3 regions of the Brevibacillus sp. NSP2.1 genome follow, and region 3 is predicted to be linked to each of the others. Evidence: riboswitches for the same ligand, from Rfam matches in the RefSeq annotation. Region 3 holds a riboswitch; each other region holds the start of a gene.

Region 1 (6,261 bases), 2.4 Mb from region 3:
AAAGCCGCTTTGTCCCCGATGATGGGCAAAGCGGCTTTTGGTTTGGCAGGGAAGCCGTTTTTTACAGCAAGCGTTCGATGTCAGCGGCCACGTCTTCCGGCTGCACGCGGGCACCGATGCGCTTGACGATACGGCCTTCCTTGTCTACGAGAAACTTGGCGAAGTTCCATTCGATCTCTTCACCCTGGCCTTCGGGAGCGTTGGCTTTCAGGTGCTGGTACAAAGGATGGGCAGTCGGACCATTCACATCGATTTTGGCAAACAGCGGGAACGTTAGGCCGTAGTGGCGATCGCAAAATGCCGCGATCTCTTCCTCGCTGCCAGGCTCTTGAGCGGCAAACTGGTTGCACGGAAAGCCGAGAACGGCGAATCCTTTGTCCGCATAGCGCGTGTACAGCTCCTGCAAGCCTTTGTACTGCGGGGTTAGTCCGCACTGGCTGGCGGTATTGACGATCAGCAAAACGCGTCCTTTGTACTCGGCCAGCGTCTGTTCTTCGCCGGAAATCGTCTTGACGGAAATATCGTACAGGCTCATGTTTTTCCCACCTTTTTCTAAGTTTGCGACCCTCTCATCATAGCATGTCCGCGAAAAGGCAGGCTAGCATTGTCATGCGCCAAGTGCAGGAGCAGTCCGTTTTTGACAGGAAATCCATCACCTGATAAAGTAAAAAGGATACATACGAAAAAACGTTGGAAAAAGGAAAAGATTATGCAAAAGAGCGGGTCTTTCCCGTCGCGGTGAGAGGACACGGCCTTTTGCGTTACAGGAGAGATTTGTGATGGACTGGATACACCTTGCTTCAACCTACGTACCGGCAAACCCGGATCAACTGAGCGCCTACGACAGCTTCCGCCTGTGGGCGGACCATAATCGGGCTTGGATTTTGTTTGTGCAATTAATTATCGTTTACTACCTGGGGTTTGCGACGGTAATTCGCATGCCGATCTTGAAAACGTTGCTTTTATACCTTCTCCTGTTCGTCGGGGCGCTGATCTTTGCGATTTTGGACGTCCAGCTTCCTGTGAAGAGCGCGATGCTGGTCGCGATTGTCATTCTGGTCGTCGTCAAGCTGAGAATCAAACCGGAGCGAGAGTGAGGTGGCCCTCGTGAAACGTGATGATGCACTCTTTAACTGGTTGCAGATTCAAGTGGTAGCAGACGCGCGGCCGGACGATCAGTCGGCGCAGGAGACGGCGGCGTTTTTCTTGCAGATGTTGCAGGAGGACCACGCGCTTAGCGAGCTTGCCTATCGGCAGGAAGGCGGCTGGTACGTGCTGACGGCAAAGGAGGAAGCGGCGACGTTCGAGCGCAAATATCCGGCTGAAACGGTCGAGTCCTTGCTGGTCGCGATTGAAAACGAGCCTAAATACAATAGTTAAAAAAAGGGAAAAGACTCTTTCCGGCTCCGACCTGTTCGGCGGCGGAAGAGTCTTTTTTGTCGTGCGCACGGGGGCATTATCAGGCGTTCAGAGTGTCCCGGCGCGCTTTTTTGCTGTCTGGAGCCGCTGTGGGTATTTAGACGTGTTTTCGGCTGCGGTGCAACTTTTGAAAAAAACGCTACGTCTGTATGGTTGCCCACAGAAGACAGGGGATGATTGGCAAAAATAGAGGGGGAGACACCAGTGAAAAAGATCATGACCAAGCCCGTATTGGCGGTCGTTACGGCGGCGGGACTCATCGGCTGCCTGACGCCGATTTTTGCAGATGCCAGCTCCAGCAGCACGCCGGCGACCAAGGTAGTGATGAGCGACGAAGGCAAGCAGGTTACCCGCTACAACCTGAAAGAGCTTGCGAAAAACGACCCGGCTACGCTGAATATGCTGCTGAAAAACCAGGCAGACCATTTGTACCTGATTGTAGATCCGATCCATCTGAATACGAAGCTGCAAACATACATGGAAACGAACAAGTCGGAGTGGGAGCGCATTTATCGCGACTATTACGGCGACATCTGGCTGGAAGTTCGCCGCACAGAGGCGGACGAGGAACTGGTCAGCGTGAGCGCGCAGACCGAAAACGGCAAGGTGTACATCAAAGGCATCGTGACGCCGGAAGTGACGAAAGTAGTCGTGACCAAGCCGAACGGCGACTTTATCGAGGCAGTGCCGACGAGCGAGCATTCGTTTACCGTCAGCTTTGCCGCGCCGGAAACAGATTCCGTCCAATACGTCACCGTACAGGCGTATGCCGGCAGTCTGTTGGCGGACAGTGAAAAAGTTAAGCTCATCCCGCAGGCTGACGAGGAAAAAAGCAGGCTGATCCACGCCTTTTCCGTGTACGACGCCAAAAAAGCCGAATGGCAGGTAAAAGGTGTCGTCAAGCACGGAGCGGACAAGGTCGTCGTCTCCTACAACGGCGTGAAACAGGAGACGAGCTTGAAGAAGCTGTGGGACGGGGTGGACAGCTTCAGCGTGACGGTCAAGGACGTGAAGGCGAAAGCCGCAAGCGACGAAGCGCTGGTCGAAATATATGAAGACGGGAAAAAAGTCGACTCCGACACGATCAAAGTCGATGTCGTCAACCCACCGGACAAAGACCCTGGCGCGGCCTATGCCATTGCCGGAACGGCAGTGCACGATTTGAAGAAAAAGTCCGTTCAACTGAAAGGCACCGTCAAGGGCTGGGACGAGAAGCAAAAAGCAAAGCTTGTCGTCGTCACCCCGGACGGCAAGAAAAAGGAGATCAAGCCAAACGACAAGGGCGAATACACCGTGACCTTTACCTACAAAAACCGCTCGTTTGCTGCGAAAACCGTCCATCTGGAACTGTACGCGAAAGACAAGCTGGTAAAGCAGGCGGACATCGCGCTGAGCACGAAAATTACCGCCGTGCCGAAGAAGGATGACGATAAGGACGACAAGGATAAAGACAAGCACCACTATCCAAACGGAAAAGCATACGGCTATTGGAAAAACTACGACGGCAAATGGAAAGATGGCGACAAAGATGACCGCGACGATGACCGCGACGACGACGATGACGACGACCGCGGCAAAAGAAGCGGCAAGTAGTCTCGTTTACGGCTGCTTGTAAGTCTGAACATACTCGACCAGCTCGCGGATGTAATCGCCGAGGATAGGGATCGAGAGAAACTGCGTCAAAAGCGAGCCGAGCAGCGCCAGCACGATCGCTGTTCCAATCGTCAAGCCAAGACCCCGGGCAAGCCCTGCGAGGAAATTGATCCAGAGCAGCTTGCGCGGGGCTGTGTAGTTTTGGATCACGTCTGCGAGCCGGATATCCTCCAAAAACATGGCGATTTTGTCCATGCGCTCGTTCATTTTCCGCACTTCCTGCAGCTCGTGGAGGACCTGGTCGATTTTGTGCATAAGCCGGTCTGTAGGCGTAGGTGCCACTTTTTCCAACCTCCTTATCCGGTACGGCTTTGTTTTTTACCAGTGTAGGGAAAAAAACAGGCAGAATCAAGGCGTGGAGGAAACGTTTGCCTAATGGCAGATGCGAGGGGTACAATAGACGTACTACCGTTTACGAGGAGGCATCCGAATGGCTGAAACCGTATCCCAAACCTTGTCGGAAGAACTGTTCGCGCTCCTGCAAAAAGAGCGATTTGTGACGCTCGGCACCGTCGATCACGAGACAGGAGCGCCATCGCTCAGCTCCTTGTCCTGGACATTGGCGGTGAACAGCGGACTCATCCGCTTTGCCGTGGATAACCGCTCGCGCATACTCGCCAATATTGCCAAAGAGCCGCAGGTCGTCCTGCATCTGATCGGGGCAGGCTCCTCTTTTGCGATCAACGGACGCGCCGCAGTGAAAGCCGAGCGGCTGGAGGGCGTTCCGCTGAAGCTGGCGCTGGTGGAGATCGCGATTGACTCCGTCCGAGACGTCATGTTTTACGGCTCGCGCATTTCCGTAGAACCGCAATACGAAAAGACGTACGACAAAAACGCGGCTGCGAAGCTGGACAACCAGGTCATGACTGCGCTGAAAAACGCCTAGTCAAGACGGCCGCACAACAGTGGAAAATCCTGTTGACAAAAAACCGCCGTATCCTTTAGTATTAGGTCATTCAAATTGAATAGCAAAACTTCTTATCCAGAGAGGCGGAGGGACTGGCCCGATGATGCCCGGCAACCAATCACCTGCATGTTCGTTCATGCGGGGAGATAATGGTGCTAATTCCTGCAGAGTTTTTTAACTCTGAAAGATGAGAAGGTCTTGCTTACGGTGACGTAAACAAAGCCTTCTTTCAGAGGAAAGGGGGCTTTTTTCATGCCCCTCGTACATCATTGGAGGGAGAGAGTTACGTATGAGACTGGAAACAAAATTGATTCAAGCAGGCGTAGGCAGAGATGAAAAAACAGGGGCGGTCAGCTTTCCTGTCTACTATGCCACCGCATATCGCCACCCGGCATTGGGGCAGAGCACAGGCTTTGACTATACACGCACGGCCAATCCGACCCGCACGGTTTTGGAAGAAGCCATCGCCGAGGCAGAATCGGGCGATGCGGGCTTTGCCTGCGCATCGGGAATGGCGGCGGTTCATACGGTCATGGGGCTGTTTTCCCAGGGAGATCATCTCATTGTGTCGCTCGATTTGTACGGAGGGACGTATCGCTTGTTTGAGCAGGTGCTTTCCCGCTACGGCCTGTCTTTTACGTACGTAGACTTGCGCGACCTGGAAGCGGTGCAAAACGCGCTGCGAGCCGAGACAAAGGCGATCTTCTTCGAGACGCCGACGAATCCGCTCATGCAGATTACCGATCTTCGCCAAATCGCCGGGCTGGCAAAGCAGCATGGACTTTTGACGATAGTCGACAACACGTTCATGACCCCTTATTGTCAACGCCCGCTGGAGCTTGGCGCAGATATCGTGTTGCACAGTGCGACGAAGTACTTGGGTGGCCACAACGATGTACTGGCCGGACTGATCGTGACAAAAGGCGAGGAGTTGTCGGAAAAAATCCGGTTTTTGCATAATTCCATCGGAGCGGTATTGGGTCCACAAGATAGCTGGCTGTTGGTACGCGGAATGAAGACATTGGCGCTGCGCATGGAAAGACATCAGACAAACGCGCTCGCGGTTGCAAAAAAGCTGCAGGAGCATCCGGCTGTCGCCGAAGTGTTTTACCCAGGGCTGCAAAAACACCCCGGGCATGCCATCCAGGCGAGCCAGGCAAGCGGTTATAGCGGTATGGTTTCATTCCGGGTACGGTCTGCGGAGCAGGTGGGCTTGTTTTTGCAAAATCTGCGCATCGTTTCTTTTGCGGAAAGCCTTGGCGGCGTCGAATCGTTGTGTACGTATCCGGCGACACAGACCCACGCTGACATTCCGCTGGAAGTACGGGAGTATGTCGGCGTTTGTGACCGATTGCTGAGGCTGTCGGTCGGGATTGAGCATCCGGAAGACTTGATCGCTGATCTGTTTCAGGCTTTGGACGCAAGTCTTGTCGTTGGGGGGGCTGCGCGATGAATTTCGCAACGAAGGTTTTGCATGGCTCTACTTGCATCGATCCGTTCACAGGGGCGTCGTCGGTTCCGATTTACCAGGCTTCCACGTTTCACCAGTTTGATCTCGACCAGCCAGGCACGTATGACTACGCCCGTTCCGGCAATCCGACCAGACACGCGCTGGAGGAAGCGATTGCCGCTCTCGAAGGCGGCGCGCGCGGCTTTGCTTTCTCGTCCGGCATGGCGGCGATCTCCAGCGTGTTCATGCTGTTTTCGGCTGGCGACCATATCGTAGTCGCGGAGGACGTGTACGGCGGCACCTTCCGCTTTTTGACCCGCGTGCTGTCGAGAATGGGCATTTCCGTTACGTTTGTCGATGCGACCCAGACAGAGGCCGTGCGGGAGGCGATTACTCCGGCGACCAAGGGAGTGTATCTGGAAACGCCGTCCAATCCGACGCTGAAAGTGACCGACATCGCGGCGGTGTCAGCCGTTGCGAAGGAGCACGGGCTGCTCGTCATTGTCGACAATACGTTTTTGACGCCGTACTATCAGCGGCCGCTGGAGCTGGGGGCGGACGTCGTCATCCACAGCGCGACCAAGTTTATCGGCGGCCACAGCGACGTGGTTGCCGGGCTGGCAGTGACGCGCGACGCCGCGCTCGGCGAGCAACTGTACCTGATCCAGAACGGCATGGGCGCGATTCTTGGGGTACAGGATTGCTGGCTCGTCATGCGCGGGCTGAAAACGCTCAAGGCACGTCTGGATGTCAGCACAAAGTCGGCAGGGATTCTCGCGGAGTGGCTGTCCACGCACCCTGGCGTGAGCCGCGTTTACTACACGGGCTTGGC
Region 2 (6,261 bases), 2.5 Mb from region 3:
AGTTCGCGGCTCCTTTTTTCTACACGAATCCCGCAGAGATGGCGGCGAGCGGACAAATCGACGCCGTCTACATTGCCAGCCCCAATTGCTTTCATGCCGAGCAGGCCATCCTGTGCATGAGCTTGGGGCTGCACGTCTTGTGCGAAAAGCCGCTCGCCTCGAATGCGGACGAAGTAGAGGCGATGCTTGCGGCGGCGAAAAAGCATGATGTTCTGCTCATGGAAGCGGTCAAATCGACCCTCGTGCCGAACTTTTTTACGATTCAGGACCATTTGCCCAAGCTGGGGAAAATTCGCCGCTTCATCGCCAGCAATTGCCAGTATTCCTCCCGCTACGATGCGTATCGCGCGGGCGAGGTGCTGCGGGCTTTTGACCCGGCTTACTCCAACGGAGCCTTGATGGATATCGGGATTTACTGTCTCTATCCGGCAATCGTTCTGTTTGGCAAGCCGGAGCAGGTCAAGGCAGAAGGAGTTGTGCTGGCGTCAGGGGTAGACGGAGAAGGCAGCATTCTTTTGAAGTACGAAGAGATGGACGCCATCCTCAGCTTTTCCAAGATTACCACCTCCTATCAGCCAGCGGAAATCCAGGGGGAGGACGCCACGATGGTGATCGATAAAATCAATCACCTGACGCGCATCGAGATTCGCTACCGAGACGGCAGGATCGGGGATGTGACCAGGCCCCAGACGCCGAAGGCGATGCACTACGAAATCAGGGAGTTTATCCGGCTGGCTTCGGCGGGCGCCAGAGAGTCGGCGACCAATTCACATGCAGCCTCCCGATTGACGATGGAAGTCATGGACGAAGCGAGAAGGCAAATCGGCGTCGTCTTCCCGGCCGATTTGCGGCGCGGAAGCAAGCATCCGGAGACAGGGAAGAACGAACAAAACAGGGAGGCGAAACGCGATGAAAATGTTTGATGTGACCGCACCTATTTTTGAAGGGATGACGGTGTACAAAAACAAGCCGGAAAAGCAGCCGAAGATTTTGTCTGCAACAAACGGCTACGTGACCGAGTCGAGAATCGACATGGATGTGCATTCTGGCACACATGTGGACGCGCCGCTGCACATGGTGAAGGACGGGGAGACGTTTGAAAGCATTTCGCTGGAAAAGCTGGTAGGAAACTGCCGCGTACTCGACCTGACGCATGTGGAAGACAAGATCGGGCGAGCCGAGCTGGAAGGTTACGACATTGCGTCGGGAGAGTTTGTCCTGTTTCAAACGAAAAATTCGTGGGAGGATGCTTTTTCGTTCGAGTTCGTCTATTTGGCACAAGACGGCGCAGCGTATTTGGCGGAAAAAGGCGTGCGCGGTGTCGGCACGGATGCATTGGGGATTGAGCGCAGCCAGGAAGGACACCCAACCCACAAAACGTTGTTTGGCGCAGGCGTGATCGTGATTGAGGGCTTGCGGCTTCGCGAGGTGCCCGCAGGAAAATACTTCATGGTTGCTGCCCCGTTAAAGCTGGTCGGCACAGACGCTGCTCCGGCAAGGGTGCTGTTGTTTGAGGGCTGGCAGGGATGAAGGTAAATAAAGCGTTCGCAGGGGGGAGCTGCGGGTTCGGGTACGGGTTCGGGCACGGATACGTATGCCCAACTGCTTTGCGCGACAGAGGGTCTGGCTTGCTATCCCTTTAAAACGGCCGTGATGTTACCACAGAGCATCTGAAAACCGGATGCTCCAAGAAAAGGCCAGACAGCAAAGGAATGACCGTTCCCAAAATCAAAGGAGGCGAAAAGCATGCCAAGTCGACCAAATCGCGAGGAATACGGGGAGTATTTTGCCTACTATGTCGAGCAAGTGCCAGAAGGCGAGTTGACAGCCGTACTGGCGAAGCAACTGGCGCAGACCGTCGAGATGTATGCCGGGCTTACCGAGGCGCAAGCGGAGTATCGCTACGCGCCGGGCAAATGGACCGTAAAAGAAGTGTTGGGGCATCTGATCGATACGGAGCGGATTATGAGCTACCGCTTGCTGCGAATTGCCCGGGGAGATCAGACACCGCTCGTCGGATTTGACGAAAATGCGTATGTTGCGCAAGCTTTTTTTCAGAAACGCGACCTGGCCGATTTGCTCGAAGAATATCAGGCTGTTCGGCAGTCGACGCGCGCTCTGTTGCGGGGAGTGGCAGAGGAGGCGTGGACGCGAACAGGGACGGCCAACGGCAACAAACTGTCCGCACGCACTTTGGCCTATGTCATTGCCGGGCATGAGGCCCATCACTGTCGCATATTGCGGGAAAGGTATTCACTGTAGACGGTATGCAAAAGCGAACCGCGTTGATTTGATTCGTCCCTTTCGCTTGTTTATTCTACCATTTTTCAGGAAAAGTAGAATAGAATGGTAGTAACGATTTGCAAAATTGCATACGGGGGAACAGGTTCCTTGCGGCGATTCGCTGCTAAGGATAATAGGGAAGCTCGGTGCAAATCCGACACGGTCCCGCCACTGTAAGAGGGGAGTTTCGCGCACACAGGCCACTTGTCCAGCCGCTGGACAGGGAAGGCAGCGCCAGACGATGATCCCGAAGTCAGGAGACCTGCCTGTTTCAACAACACTGATGGACCTACGGGAGATAGGGAGGTGTTAGAGGACTCGCCATACTGGCAAACGGACAAGGATGTCTATTGCTTGCCTGCGCATTTTCTAACGATCGGATCTTTTTTCGATCAGTAGAAAATGCGTTTTTTGTTTTGGGGAGAGGAAATCGGCGCTGATTGACCGTGAGCAACTCAAAGGAGGGAGCAGCATGGTTCAGCTTTTCATCTGTCAATGGTGCGGTTATGTCGAAGAACGAGAGCTGTCGGGGGAAAGCGAGGAAGGGCTGGTCCGTTGCGTTTGCTGCAGTACGGAGGAAGTCGAAAGCGTTTTTGCCAGGTGAAGGCGACCGTACATTCGGAACGGTTGTCCCGTTTTTGGCCGTATCTGAACCGTTTCTGACCGCATCTAGCCTGGTTAAAAACGAAAAAGAATTTTGTTGACGAATGCTTTGGAATTTCTTAGAATAGGCTCAACAGCAAACAAAGTTCTTATCCAGAGAGGTGGAGGGTCTGGCCCGATGAAGCCCGGCAACCGTTGCGTAGAGCGACAAGGTGCCAATTCCTGCGGGGCGTTTTCGTTCCGAAAGATAAGAAGCGGGTACATCGTAGCAGTTATGACGAACCTTCTTCTTAACGAAGAAGGTTTTTTGATGTTTCCGCTCAACAAAGGCTTTCTTTTCCAATAAGCTTTTCGCTTGGCCGCTTTCTCGACGAGAAAGAGCAAAAATTCATAGTTTTCTTTATCCAGAGAGGCGGAGGGACTGGCCCGATGAAGCCCGGCAACCGTTACACAGCTTGTGACAAGGTGCCAATTCCTGCAGGGCGGAAGCGTCCTGGGAGATAAGGAGAAGGATTTCGTTGATGCCAAAACCTTCTTCTTAGCGGGAAGGTTTTTTCTTTTTACGAAAATATTGCTATGAGGTGGTAGAAATGAGCGCAGGTGTAGTCAAGGTAGGGCTGCTTGGATTGGGAACAGTAGGGGGCGGCGTCATCAAGACGATTCGTTCGCAGCAGGAGAAGCTGGCTGCGAGATTGGGCAAGCGAATCGAAATTGTCAAAGCATTGGTCCGCGATTCGGAAAAAGAACGGGCCGTTCAGGTAGATCCCGCGCTTTTGACCACGGATTTTGAGGACGTGTTGAAAAGCGATGTGGACATTGTCGTCGAGGTGATGGGGGGCGTCGAGCCGACGTATGACTACGTCCGTGCCTTGATCGAAAAAGGCTGCCACGTGGTGACGGCGAACAAGGAGCTGCTTGCCAAACGTGGCACAGAGTTGGTCGATCTGGCAAACCGGCATCAGGTCCATCTGGCCTATGAGGCGAGCGTGGCAGGCGGCATCCCGATTTTGAGCGTGCTGCGACAGTTTTTGCGCACGAACGATATTCAAGGAGTGCGCGGCATTCTCAACGGTACGACGAACTTCATCCTGACGAAAATGGAAGCGGAGCAGCTTCCCTATCAGGAAGTGTTGAAGCAAGCGCAGGAGCTGGGGTATGCGGAAGCCGATCCGCGCTCTGACGTGGAAGGATTCGACGCGATGTACAAACTGTACATTCTCGCGCAGCTTGTGTACGGAGAATCGCTGCCGCTTGCAAATGTCGTGCGCAAAGGGATTGCCGATTTGTCTCCTGGTCACATCCGTATCGCAAACGAGCTGGGCTACCGGATCAAGCTGATTGCCCAGGCGCACAAAACAGAGCAAGGAATCCGGCTCTCGGTTCAGCCGACCATGCTGCCTGTCGCTCATCCGCTGGCGCAAATTCAGGATGCTTTCAACGCTGTTCAGCTTTCCGGAAACATCGTAGGCGATCTGCTGTTTACGGGCAGAGGCGCAGGCGAGCTGCCGACGGCAAGCGCCGTTGTCGAGGATTTGGCTTATTTGTTGACGCAGCCGTTTACCCCGCATCCGGCCTGGAAGGAAAAAACGGCCGAAGCGCAGCCGGGTCAATGGCAGGACGAGCGCGTGCTGTGTTATCTCGAAGGCTCGTGTCTCGCTGCGACGCCTGATCGCGTCCTGCATTTCTTGCGCGAGGCGGGCGTGACGGTGACGAAGCTGAAAGTCCAATTCGATCTGGGCGGAGTATTGCGCGCGGGGTTGATCGTAACAGGGATTCGCGAAGAGCACGAGGAAGTGCTGAAAAGCGATTTTGGCCTGTCCGTCCGCTGCTTCCCGCTGCTGGAAACGGCATAACCCGAAAAAGCGGCGCAAAAGAAAAAACGGGCAGGCAGCAAGGACGAATGCCAGATGGATGGCGTCCTACTGCCTGCCGTTTTTGTCCGAATGCTTGGGGGGATCAGGGGCGGAGCCGTTTTGCTGGTTTCCCGGGAAGACGGCTTTTTCCCATTTGGTCATGAAATAGCCCGAGAGCAGAAAAACGCCAATGGCTGCTACGGTAATGATGGCTCCTGTCATGCTCTCCCTCCTTTTGCTCGTAAAAGCGGTCTTGCTATGGTTTACGAATAAGGCTTGGAGAGGTTTCAGCCAAAAGAACAGGGATGCGCCCGTTTTTTCATGAGCGGCTTCCGGCTGAAGTGGCGAATAGGACGGGGGTTATACTATGCCATGCTAACTTCCCCGCACGCGGCCCTCTGCGTCAATCTGGACGTTTTCCGAGAGCGATTCGATTCGCTTGCGCAAAGCGGCTCCATCTGTGGCGTTCATCGGCACGGCTTGTCCCAGTTCGGCGTGGAACGGAAGCATTGTCAGGTCGCAGGCGGCGTTTTTCGTACAGCTTGCTTGCAGCACCATCGTTTCCCACGTTTTCGGCTCGGTCGAGCGCGTGAAAATGAAGTTGCCCAGGCTGTAGGCGATCCATTTGCCGCGATACTGCTCAAAGCCTTGCAGCACGTGCGGATGGCCGCCGACGATCAGGTCAGCGCCTGCGTCGATGTACGCCTTGGCGAGTTCTTTTTGATGATCGACGGGAAAGTCTTCGCGCTCTTTGCCCCAATGGGCGATCACGACGACGAGATCAGCCTGTGCTTTCGCCTGCTCGATGGCTTGGACGGCCAAGGCGGGGTCGTAGGTTCCCGCCAGTCCCGGCCCGTTTTTTTGCGCGAACCAGCTCACTTCCGGTATGACCCGGCTGAATCCGAGCACGGCGAGCCTGATGCCGTTTTTCTCCACAAAAACAGGCGCGAAGGCGCGGGTGGCATCGACTCCGCCCCCGACATAGGCGATCCGGTGTTCCTCCAGCGCGGCGAACGTATCGAGCAAGCCGTCTACGCCCTGATCCATCGAGTGGTTGTTCGCCAGATTGACCGCGTCGATTCCGGCGGCCTGCATGGCGGGCGCAGCCAAAGGGGACGACTTGTAGACGTACGCTTTGTTGTCGGCGGGAGTCCCTCTCGTCGTAAGCGGCGTCTCCAGGTTGGCGATGGTGTAGTCATCCTGCAAAAAAAGCGAGCGCACATGCGTGAACGGGTAGTCGTAGCCTTTTTCTAGCAAAACGTTTTCCACATTTCCTGCCATCATGACGTCCCCGACAAAGCTGAGCCGGACAGTCGGCTCCGGGGCAGCGACCGGCTCTGGTGCGGGAGTGGCTTTGGGAGCCTCGTGCTTGCCGAGCGCAGTGAAGCCGAGATAAGCGCCTGCCCCGAGGACGGCGAGCAAGCTGAAAAGCAGCGTATTTTTCCCTGCCCGAAGCCACTTTGGTTTTGTCTGTCTTCGCCGGGAGCGTCTCCGGCTGTGATTCGTCTCGTTCATGCTTCTC
Region 3 (6,261 bases):
TTGCCCCATGATGTCTTATGAAGCATATATGAGCCAAGTAATTCAACCGATGCGCGACGAACTGACGCGCAACGGATTTGTAGAGCTGCGCACAGCAGAAGAGGTTGAGCAGACGCTGCCAAACGCAAAAGGTCTGACGCTGGTAGTCGTAAACTCGGTTTGCGGCTGCGCGGCAGGGCTGGCTCGTCCGGCAGTGGTTCATTCCTTGAACCATTCCACCAAGCCAGACAACATTTACACTGTATTTGCAGGACAAGACAAGGAAGCGACAGCGAAAGCCCGCGAGTACTTTGAAGGCTACGCGCCATCTTCCCCGTCTTTTGCGATCATGAAGGACGGCAAAATCATGACGATGATCGAGCGTCATCAGATTGAGAACAACGACCTGCAAACGATCTCCAACCTGTTGACTACCGCTTACGACACGTACAAATAAGCTAGCATGGCCATGACAAGACGCTCGCGAACGGGCGTCTTGTTTCACATCCCGATGAACCTGAAAGGAGCTGCCCGCAGCATGCAGACCCGATCGTTTGGACGAGATCCGCATCAAGTCTCTTTGCTCGGCTTCGGCGCCCAGCGAATTGTGGACGAGCACGATTGCACCGAGGAGCAGGCAATCGCCATCATTCGGCGCGCCGTAGAAGCAGGAGTCAATTACTTTGATACAGCCCCTACATACAGCGCTGGACAGTCGGAGACACGGGTAGGACTGGGGCTTGCAGGCTTGCGCGACCGCGTGTGGATCGCGACGAAGACGGGAGGACGCACGCGCGACCTGGCCCTGAAAGATTTGGAGGGCAGCTTGAAGCGGCTGCAGACCGATTACGTCGACGAGTGGCGGATGCACAACATCATGCAGCCGCACGATCTGGAGGCGATTTTTGCAAAAGGAGGCGCGCTGGAAGCGATGCTGGAAGCGCGAGAGCAAGGCTTGATCCGCAAAATCAGCATCAGCGGGCACACAGACCCGCGCCTGCTGGCAGAAGCGATTCGCCGCTTTCCTTTTGACAGCGCCCTCGTCGCTTTGTCTGCTCTCGATCATTTCATCTACAGCTTTGCGCACGATTTCGTTCCGCAAGCGGTGGAAAAAGGCGTCGCGGTCATCGGCATGAAAGTGATGGGGCTGGGCAAGCTGGCTCCGTGGACAGAGCAAGCGCTGCGCTATACGTGGAGTCTCCCCGTTTCGACGGCGATCCTCGGCGTGAGCAGAATGGACGAGCTGGAAGCGGACTTGGCCGCGGCCAACGCCTTCGTGCCGATGACGGACATCGAACGCGTGGAGCTGTTTCAACAGATCATGCCGCTGGTGCGCCCGGACGTGCTGCGCTGGAAGGCGCGCGAATGGATGGCTGGCGAATGGTATCAGTTGCCGGAGCTGTCTTTTTGACAAAAGCGAAAGTCTCTTCTGATTTTCTGGAAGGGGCTTTCTTTTTGTTTTTTAGAGCGTGGCTGGAAACAAGCTGGTGGTGATAACCGGAGCTAGGCGAGGATTGGGCAGGTCGATGGCAGAGCGATTTCACGAAGCAGGCTGGAGCGTGGCAGGCTGTGGCCGTTCGGCCGTGGCGCTCGATCCGGGCGGCAGTATTGACACCTCCATGCTGCGTTCCTGCTCGCCGCAGGAAGTGGCAATGACCCCGGCCAGCGAGGTGCCGATGGCCATTCCCAGGTTGTTCGCGACATATACGATGTTGAACAGCTCTCGGCGCTGCTCTTTCCAGCGAAAGCCGATGAACGCCTGAATCGCCGGGAACGACAGGTTGAAGGTAAAGCCAAGCCCGGTCATCAGCGCGATGTAAACAGGCCAGCTATTCGTGAGCGGAATCGACAACTGGATGAGTCCTTGAACCAGCAAGGCCCCGACAATCAGCCGTTTGGCGCCCAGGCGGTGAAAAAGCGTCCCGCCGACGAACTGCCCCACAATTCCTGCCAGCGATTAAACCATCAGCACAAAGCCTGCCTCGGTCATGGAGCGTTGCAAAATCGTATGTACGTACAAAGTGGTAAGCGGCAACATGAAAGCGCTGCCGGAAGAGTTGATGAAGCTCGCAACCAGGAAGAACAGGGCTACTCGCGGATACCGCTGCAAAAAGGAAGTGGGAGAAATCACGGCCGGTCACCCCTTTGGGATTGTGTTGCTTGTAGTATAACGAATATTTTAAACATTGCAAACATAAAAATATAAAAAGTGAAAAGCACCCAAATAAAGGCTGCTCCACATCCTATAGATTCGAGTATACTAAACAAGTGGTGAGATGAGTTCATGTGATACAGAGAATAAAAGGTGGAGTAGTTCTTTATGCGAATGTGGAAACGGGTGTTGCTCCTGATGTTTGTCGCGATTGCCGCGACAGCAGGTTATTACGGATACTCTTTTTATCAGTTTGCTCACAATATTCAAGAGCCGAATGTCATTCGGCCAGCCCCGCCGGATGGCGGTGCCGCGACGAAAGCGGCGGAGATTCCGGAATGGGATGGCGAAGAGCGGGTGAACATCCTGTTGATGGGGGTGGACCGCAGGGGAATGAAAAATAACGGGCTCCCCCGTTCGGACTCGATGATGCTCGTCAGTATCGACCCGGCCTCCAAGCGCTACGACGTATTTTCCATTTTGCGCGACACGTACGTAGACATTCCGGGGAACGGCAGCTCGCGCATCAACTCGGCGATCGTGGAGGGCGGACCGGAACTGGCGATGAAGACCGTCAGCCAGTTTACAGGGCTTCCGGTGGACCGCTACGTCATCACCGACTTTGAAGGCTTCAAGGCTTTGATTGACTCTGTCGGTGGTGTCGAGATTGATGTGGAAAAAAATATGTACTATCACGACCCGACCGATAAAGGCATCTACGACATCAATTTGAAAAAGGGACTGCAGCAACTGGATGGCAACAAGGCTCTGCAATACGTTCGTTTTCGCCATGACGCCACATCGGACTACACGCGCACAGAGCGTCAGCGCAAGCTGCTGACGGCTGTGGTGAGCCAGATGAAGAGCGGCACGACCTTGATTCAATTGCCGTCCATCCTGAAAGAAGTGACGCCGTATATCCAGACGAATATCAGTTCCATGGATATGCTGAGGCTGTCTGCGCTTGGGCTGAAATTAAACACCGCGGAGCCAGGCAACTACCAATTGCCGCCAATGGGGATGTTCCGCGAATCCCATCGGGCAGGCGCGGTGCTCATTCCGGATGTCGACCAGATCCAGTCTTTTATCAAGGAAAAGCTGGAACCGCCAGCAGAAGAAGCGGTTTCGCAAACGAATAGCACGACCGATAGCAACGAAAACAGCACGCCAAATTGAGCGTGCTGTTTTTTTGTGTTTTCGGGCAGACTAACCATGATTTGCTATGTATGGGGGTGAGGGGAATGGACCAGGAGATTGCGCGTAAATGGTTTTCCCATACAGGGGACTTGCGAACGGAACATATCGACGAGCCGGACGGCCGCATGCGGCTGTATTTTTTGACCAGCATGGCGGATGCCAAGTCGTTTACAGCGAGCTCATCCCGAAGCTGAGAGAAATTTGTCTGGCTGAGGCAAGCATAGGGGAAGTGGAGCGGCAGCTCGGGGGAGCCGGGAGCAATCGGGTCTATCACACCCAGGAGGCGATTCAGCGCCTGCTCGAAGGCTATCGCCCAAGGAAGCGTTTCTCATCAAGCTCGTGCACGGGAAATTCCGGATTGGCAGCTACGACACGTCCGTCCCGGCGCAAATTTTCGGGAAGACCGACAAGAACCGCGGCAATCCCAAGGATATGGTGCACCTTGCTTTTGACACGATTTCCAGCAACGCCCGAATCAAGCTGGAGCAAGTATCGCCGCCGGTGTTCGATATTCGCATACGCTTGAAGGCGAGAATCCTTGAGAAAGCGACGTTTCATTTTCACGTCAATGCCACCATCATTCGCAACGGAGTAATGGATTAAAAAAGTTTTTCCTGTGATTGCTATTGACGGGATATTTTCAAAAAGGATATAATCCGGTTTGTATCATGAAAATATGAAAAACGAACATAATATACGTGGAAATCTTTCTTATCAAGAGAGGCGGAGGGACAGGCCCGATGAAGCCCGGCAACCGGTTCATTTTTTGAAATGGACGTCGCGGTGCCAATTCCTACAAGATTGGTTGGATCTTGATAGATGAGAAGGGTGGATGCGAACGTATACATGCGTTGCAGCCCCTTTTTCGTTTATGAAAAAGGGGTTTTTACGTTTTTCACAAGGATTTTGCTGGGAGGTGGATGCGTTGATTCAATTGAAAAATTTGCATAAAAGCTATCAAGTGCAGGGCAAGACGATTCCGGCGTTGCTCGGGATTGATCTTTCTATAGATAAAGGGGAAATTTACGGGATTATCGGCCATTCCGGGGCGGGGAAAAGTACCTTGATCCGCTGCATCAACCTGCTGGAGCGCCCTACGTCGGGACAAGTCATCGTCGATGGGGTCGACCTGACCAAGCTCGACGACGTCAAGCTGCAGGAAAAGCGCCGCGAGATCGGGATGATTTTCCAGCACTTCAACCTGCTGTCCTCGTCCACCGTCGGGGAAAATGTCGCGTTTCCGCTCAAGCTGGCCAAGCGTCCGAAGGCGGAGATTCAGAAAAAAGTGGACGATCTGCTCAAGCTGGTAGGGCTGGAAGCGCACCGGGACAAATACCCGTCCCAGTTGTCCGGCGGCCAGAAGCAGCGCGTCGGCATCGCACGGGCGCTGGCAAACGATCCGAAAGTGCTGCTGTGTGACGAAGCGACCTCGGCGCTCGATCCGCAGACGACCAACTCGATTTTGGCGCTGCTTTTGGACATCAACCGCAAGCTGGGATTGACCATCGTGCTGATTACGCACGAGATGCACGTCATCCGCTCCATTTGCGACCGCGTAGGCGTGATCGACGGCGGAAAAATCGTCGAGTCGGGCGAGGTGCTGGACGTGTTTCTCAAGCCGCAGCATCCGACTACGCAGGAATTTGTCGAGCAGGTGGCAGATTCCACCGAGCTGCGCGAAGCTGTCGCGCACGAAAAAGCAGCGGGGAACCGCACGATTGCGCGCGTCACCTTCCTGGGAGAAAAGACGTACCAGCCGATTTTGTTCCAGACGATGCAGGAGACAGGCACAGTATTCAGCATTTTGCAGGGAACGATTTCCCGCATGAAGGATACGCCGTACGGCCAACTGGTCGTCGAACTGGAAGGCGATGTCCGTCAAAACGAAAAAACCATCGAGACGTTGCGTCAGCGTGGTTTGGAAGTAGAGGTGATATAGATGGACTGGACAATGGAAAATGTGGATTGGTCGGAGATCGCTGAGGGTACACTAGACACACTGACGATGCTGGGTTTCTCCACGTTGTTTACGATCCTGATCGGCTTGCCGCTGGGAATCATTTTATTCCTTACTTCACGTGGACAGTTGCTGCAAAACAAGGCGTTTTACTCGGTTGCTTCATTCATCGTCAACGTATTGCGTTCCGTGCCGTTCATCATTCTGATGATCTTGCTGATTCCGGTCACGAAACTGATCGTCGGCACTTCGCTCGGCGTACTCGGAGCGATTCCGCCGCTCGTGATCGGGGCCGCCCCGTTTTTTGCGCGGCTGGTGGAAACCTCTCTGCGCGAGGTAGATCGCGGAGTCATTGAGGCCGCCCAGTCGATGGGGGCGTCCAATTGGCAAATCATCTGGAACGTCCTGCTGCCAGAGTCTCGTCCGGGACTGGTGGCCGGAATTACGATTACGACCGTTGCGCTCGTGTCCTACACGGCCATGTCCGGGGTAATCGGCGGCGGCGGTCTGGGCGACTTGGCTATCCGTTACGGTTATCAGCGCTTCCAGACCGATGTCATGATTGTCACTGTCGTCATTTTGCTCGTGTTGGTGCAGATCTTACAGTCGCTGGGTGATCGCCTGGTATTGCGTTTCAGCCGCAAGTAAGGTCTTTCCCATAGAAGTTTGCAAGTACAAAGATCAAAAAAAGTAGGGGGAAATCATTTATGAAAAAGCTAGTCGTATCTGTACTTTCTACCGTATTGGCATTTTCTTTGGCAGCGTGCGGAGGCAAAACGGAGACTGCTCCAGCTCCAGCCGAAGGCGGCGCACAAGGCGGACAACAAGAAGTGACATTGAAAGTAGGCGCTTCTCCGGTTCCACACGCAGCAATCCTGAAGCACATCGCACCAAAACTGAAAGAACAAGGCGTAAACCTGGAAGTACAAGAGTTCACCGACTACGTACAACCAAACGTACAGCTCAACGAAAAACA

What was found. Region 3 has a riboswitch for S-adenosylmethionine ahead of M655_RS25885 (methionine ABC transporter ATP-binding protein). Riboswitches for the same ligand answer to the same signal wherever they lie in the genome.
Region 1: it holds a riboswitch for S-adenosylmethionine, as region 3 does, so the genes downstream of both, M655_RS10255 (aminotransferase class I/II-fold pyridoxal phosphate-dependent enzyme) here and M655_RS25885 (methionine ABC transporter ATP-binding protein) in region 3, are expected to answer to the same signal.
Region 2: it holds a riboswitch for S-adenosylmethionine, as region 3 does, so the genes downstream of both, M655_RS10830 (homoserine dehydrogenase) here and M655_RS25885 (methionine ABC transporter ATP-binding protein) in region 3, are expected to answer to the same signal.

The regions. Positions count from the first base shown of each region.
Region 1 is NZ_CP048274.1:2,034,383-2,040,643, forward strand. Features, by position in the region: gene M655_RS10225 (glutathione peroxidase) at 62-535, opposite strand; gene M655_RS10230 (YlaH-like family protein) at 780-1,097, shown strand; gene M655_RS10235 (hypothetical protein) at 1,108-1,380, shown strand; gene M655_RS10240 (hypothetical protein) at 1,624-3,012, shown strand; gene M655_RS10245 (DUF5665 domain-containing protein) at 3,019-3,327, opposite strand; gene M655_RS10250 (pyridoxamine 5'-phosphate oxidase family protein) at 3,503-3,958, shown strand; SAM riboswitch class I at 4,048-4,173, shown strand; gene M655_RS10255 (aminotransferase class I/II-fold pyridoxal phosphate-dependent enzyme) at 4,269-5,432, shown strand; gene M655_RS10260 (trans-sulfuration enzyme family protein) at 5,429-6,261, shown strand, end outside.
Region 2 is NZ_CP048274.1:2,157,613-2,163,873, forward strand. Features, by position in the region: gene M655_RS10815 (Gfo/Idh/MocA family protein) at 1-923, shown strand, start outside; gene M655_RS10820 (cyclase family protein) at 910-1,530, shown strand; gene M655_RS10825 (DinB family protein) at 1,747-2,262, shown strand; cobalamin riboswitch at 2,368-2,567, shown strand; SAM riboswitch class I at 3,033-3,140, shown strand; SAM riboswitch class I at 3,284-3,393, shown strand; gene M655_RS10830 (homoserine dehydrogenase) at 3,477-4,739, shown strand; gene M655_RS10835 (hypothetical protein) at 4,806-4,961, opposite strand; gene M655_RS10840 (CapA family protein) at 5,115-6,254, opposite strand.
Region 3 is NZ_CP048274.1:5,261,256-5,267,516, reverse strand. Features, by position in the region: gene M655_RS25925 (BrxA/BrxB family bacilliredoxin) at 8-436, shown strand; gene M655_RS25920 (aldo/keto reductase) at 518-1,390, shown strand; gene M655_RS25910 (MFS transporter) at 1,520-1,921, opposite strand; gene M655_RS25905 (hypothetical protein) at 1,937-2,110, opposite strand; gene M655_RS25900 (LCP family protein) at 2,300-3,307, shown strand; gene M655_RS25895 (hypothetical protein) at 3,373-3,522, shown strand; gene M655_RS25890 (hypothetical protein) at 3,668-3,931, shown strand; SAM riboswitch class I at 4,037-4,154, shown strand; gene M655_RS25885 (methionine ABC transporter ATP-binding protein) at 4,254-5,267, shown strand; gene M655_RS25880 (methionine ABC transporter permease) at 5,268-5,933, shown strand; gene M655_RS25875 (MetQ/NlpA family ABC transporter substrate-binding protein) at 5,993-6,261, shown strand, end outside.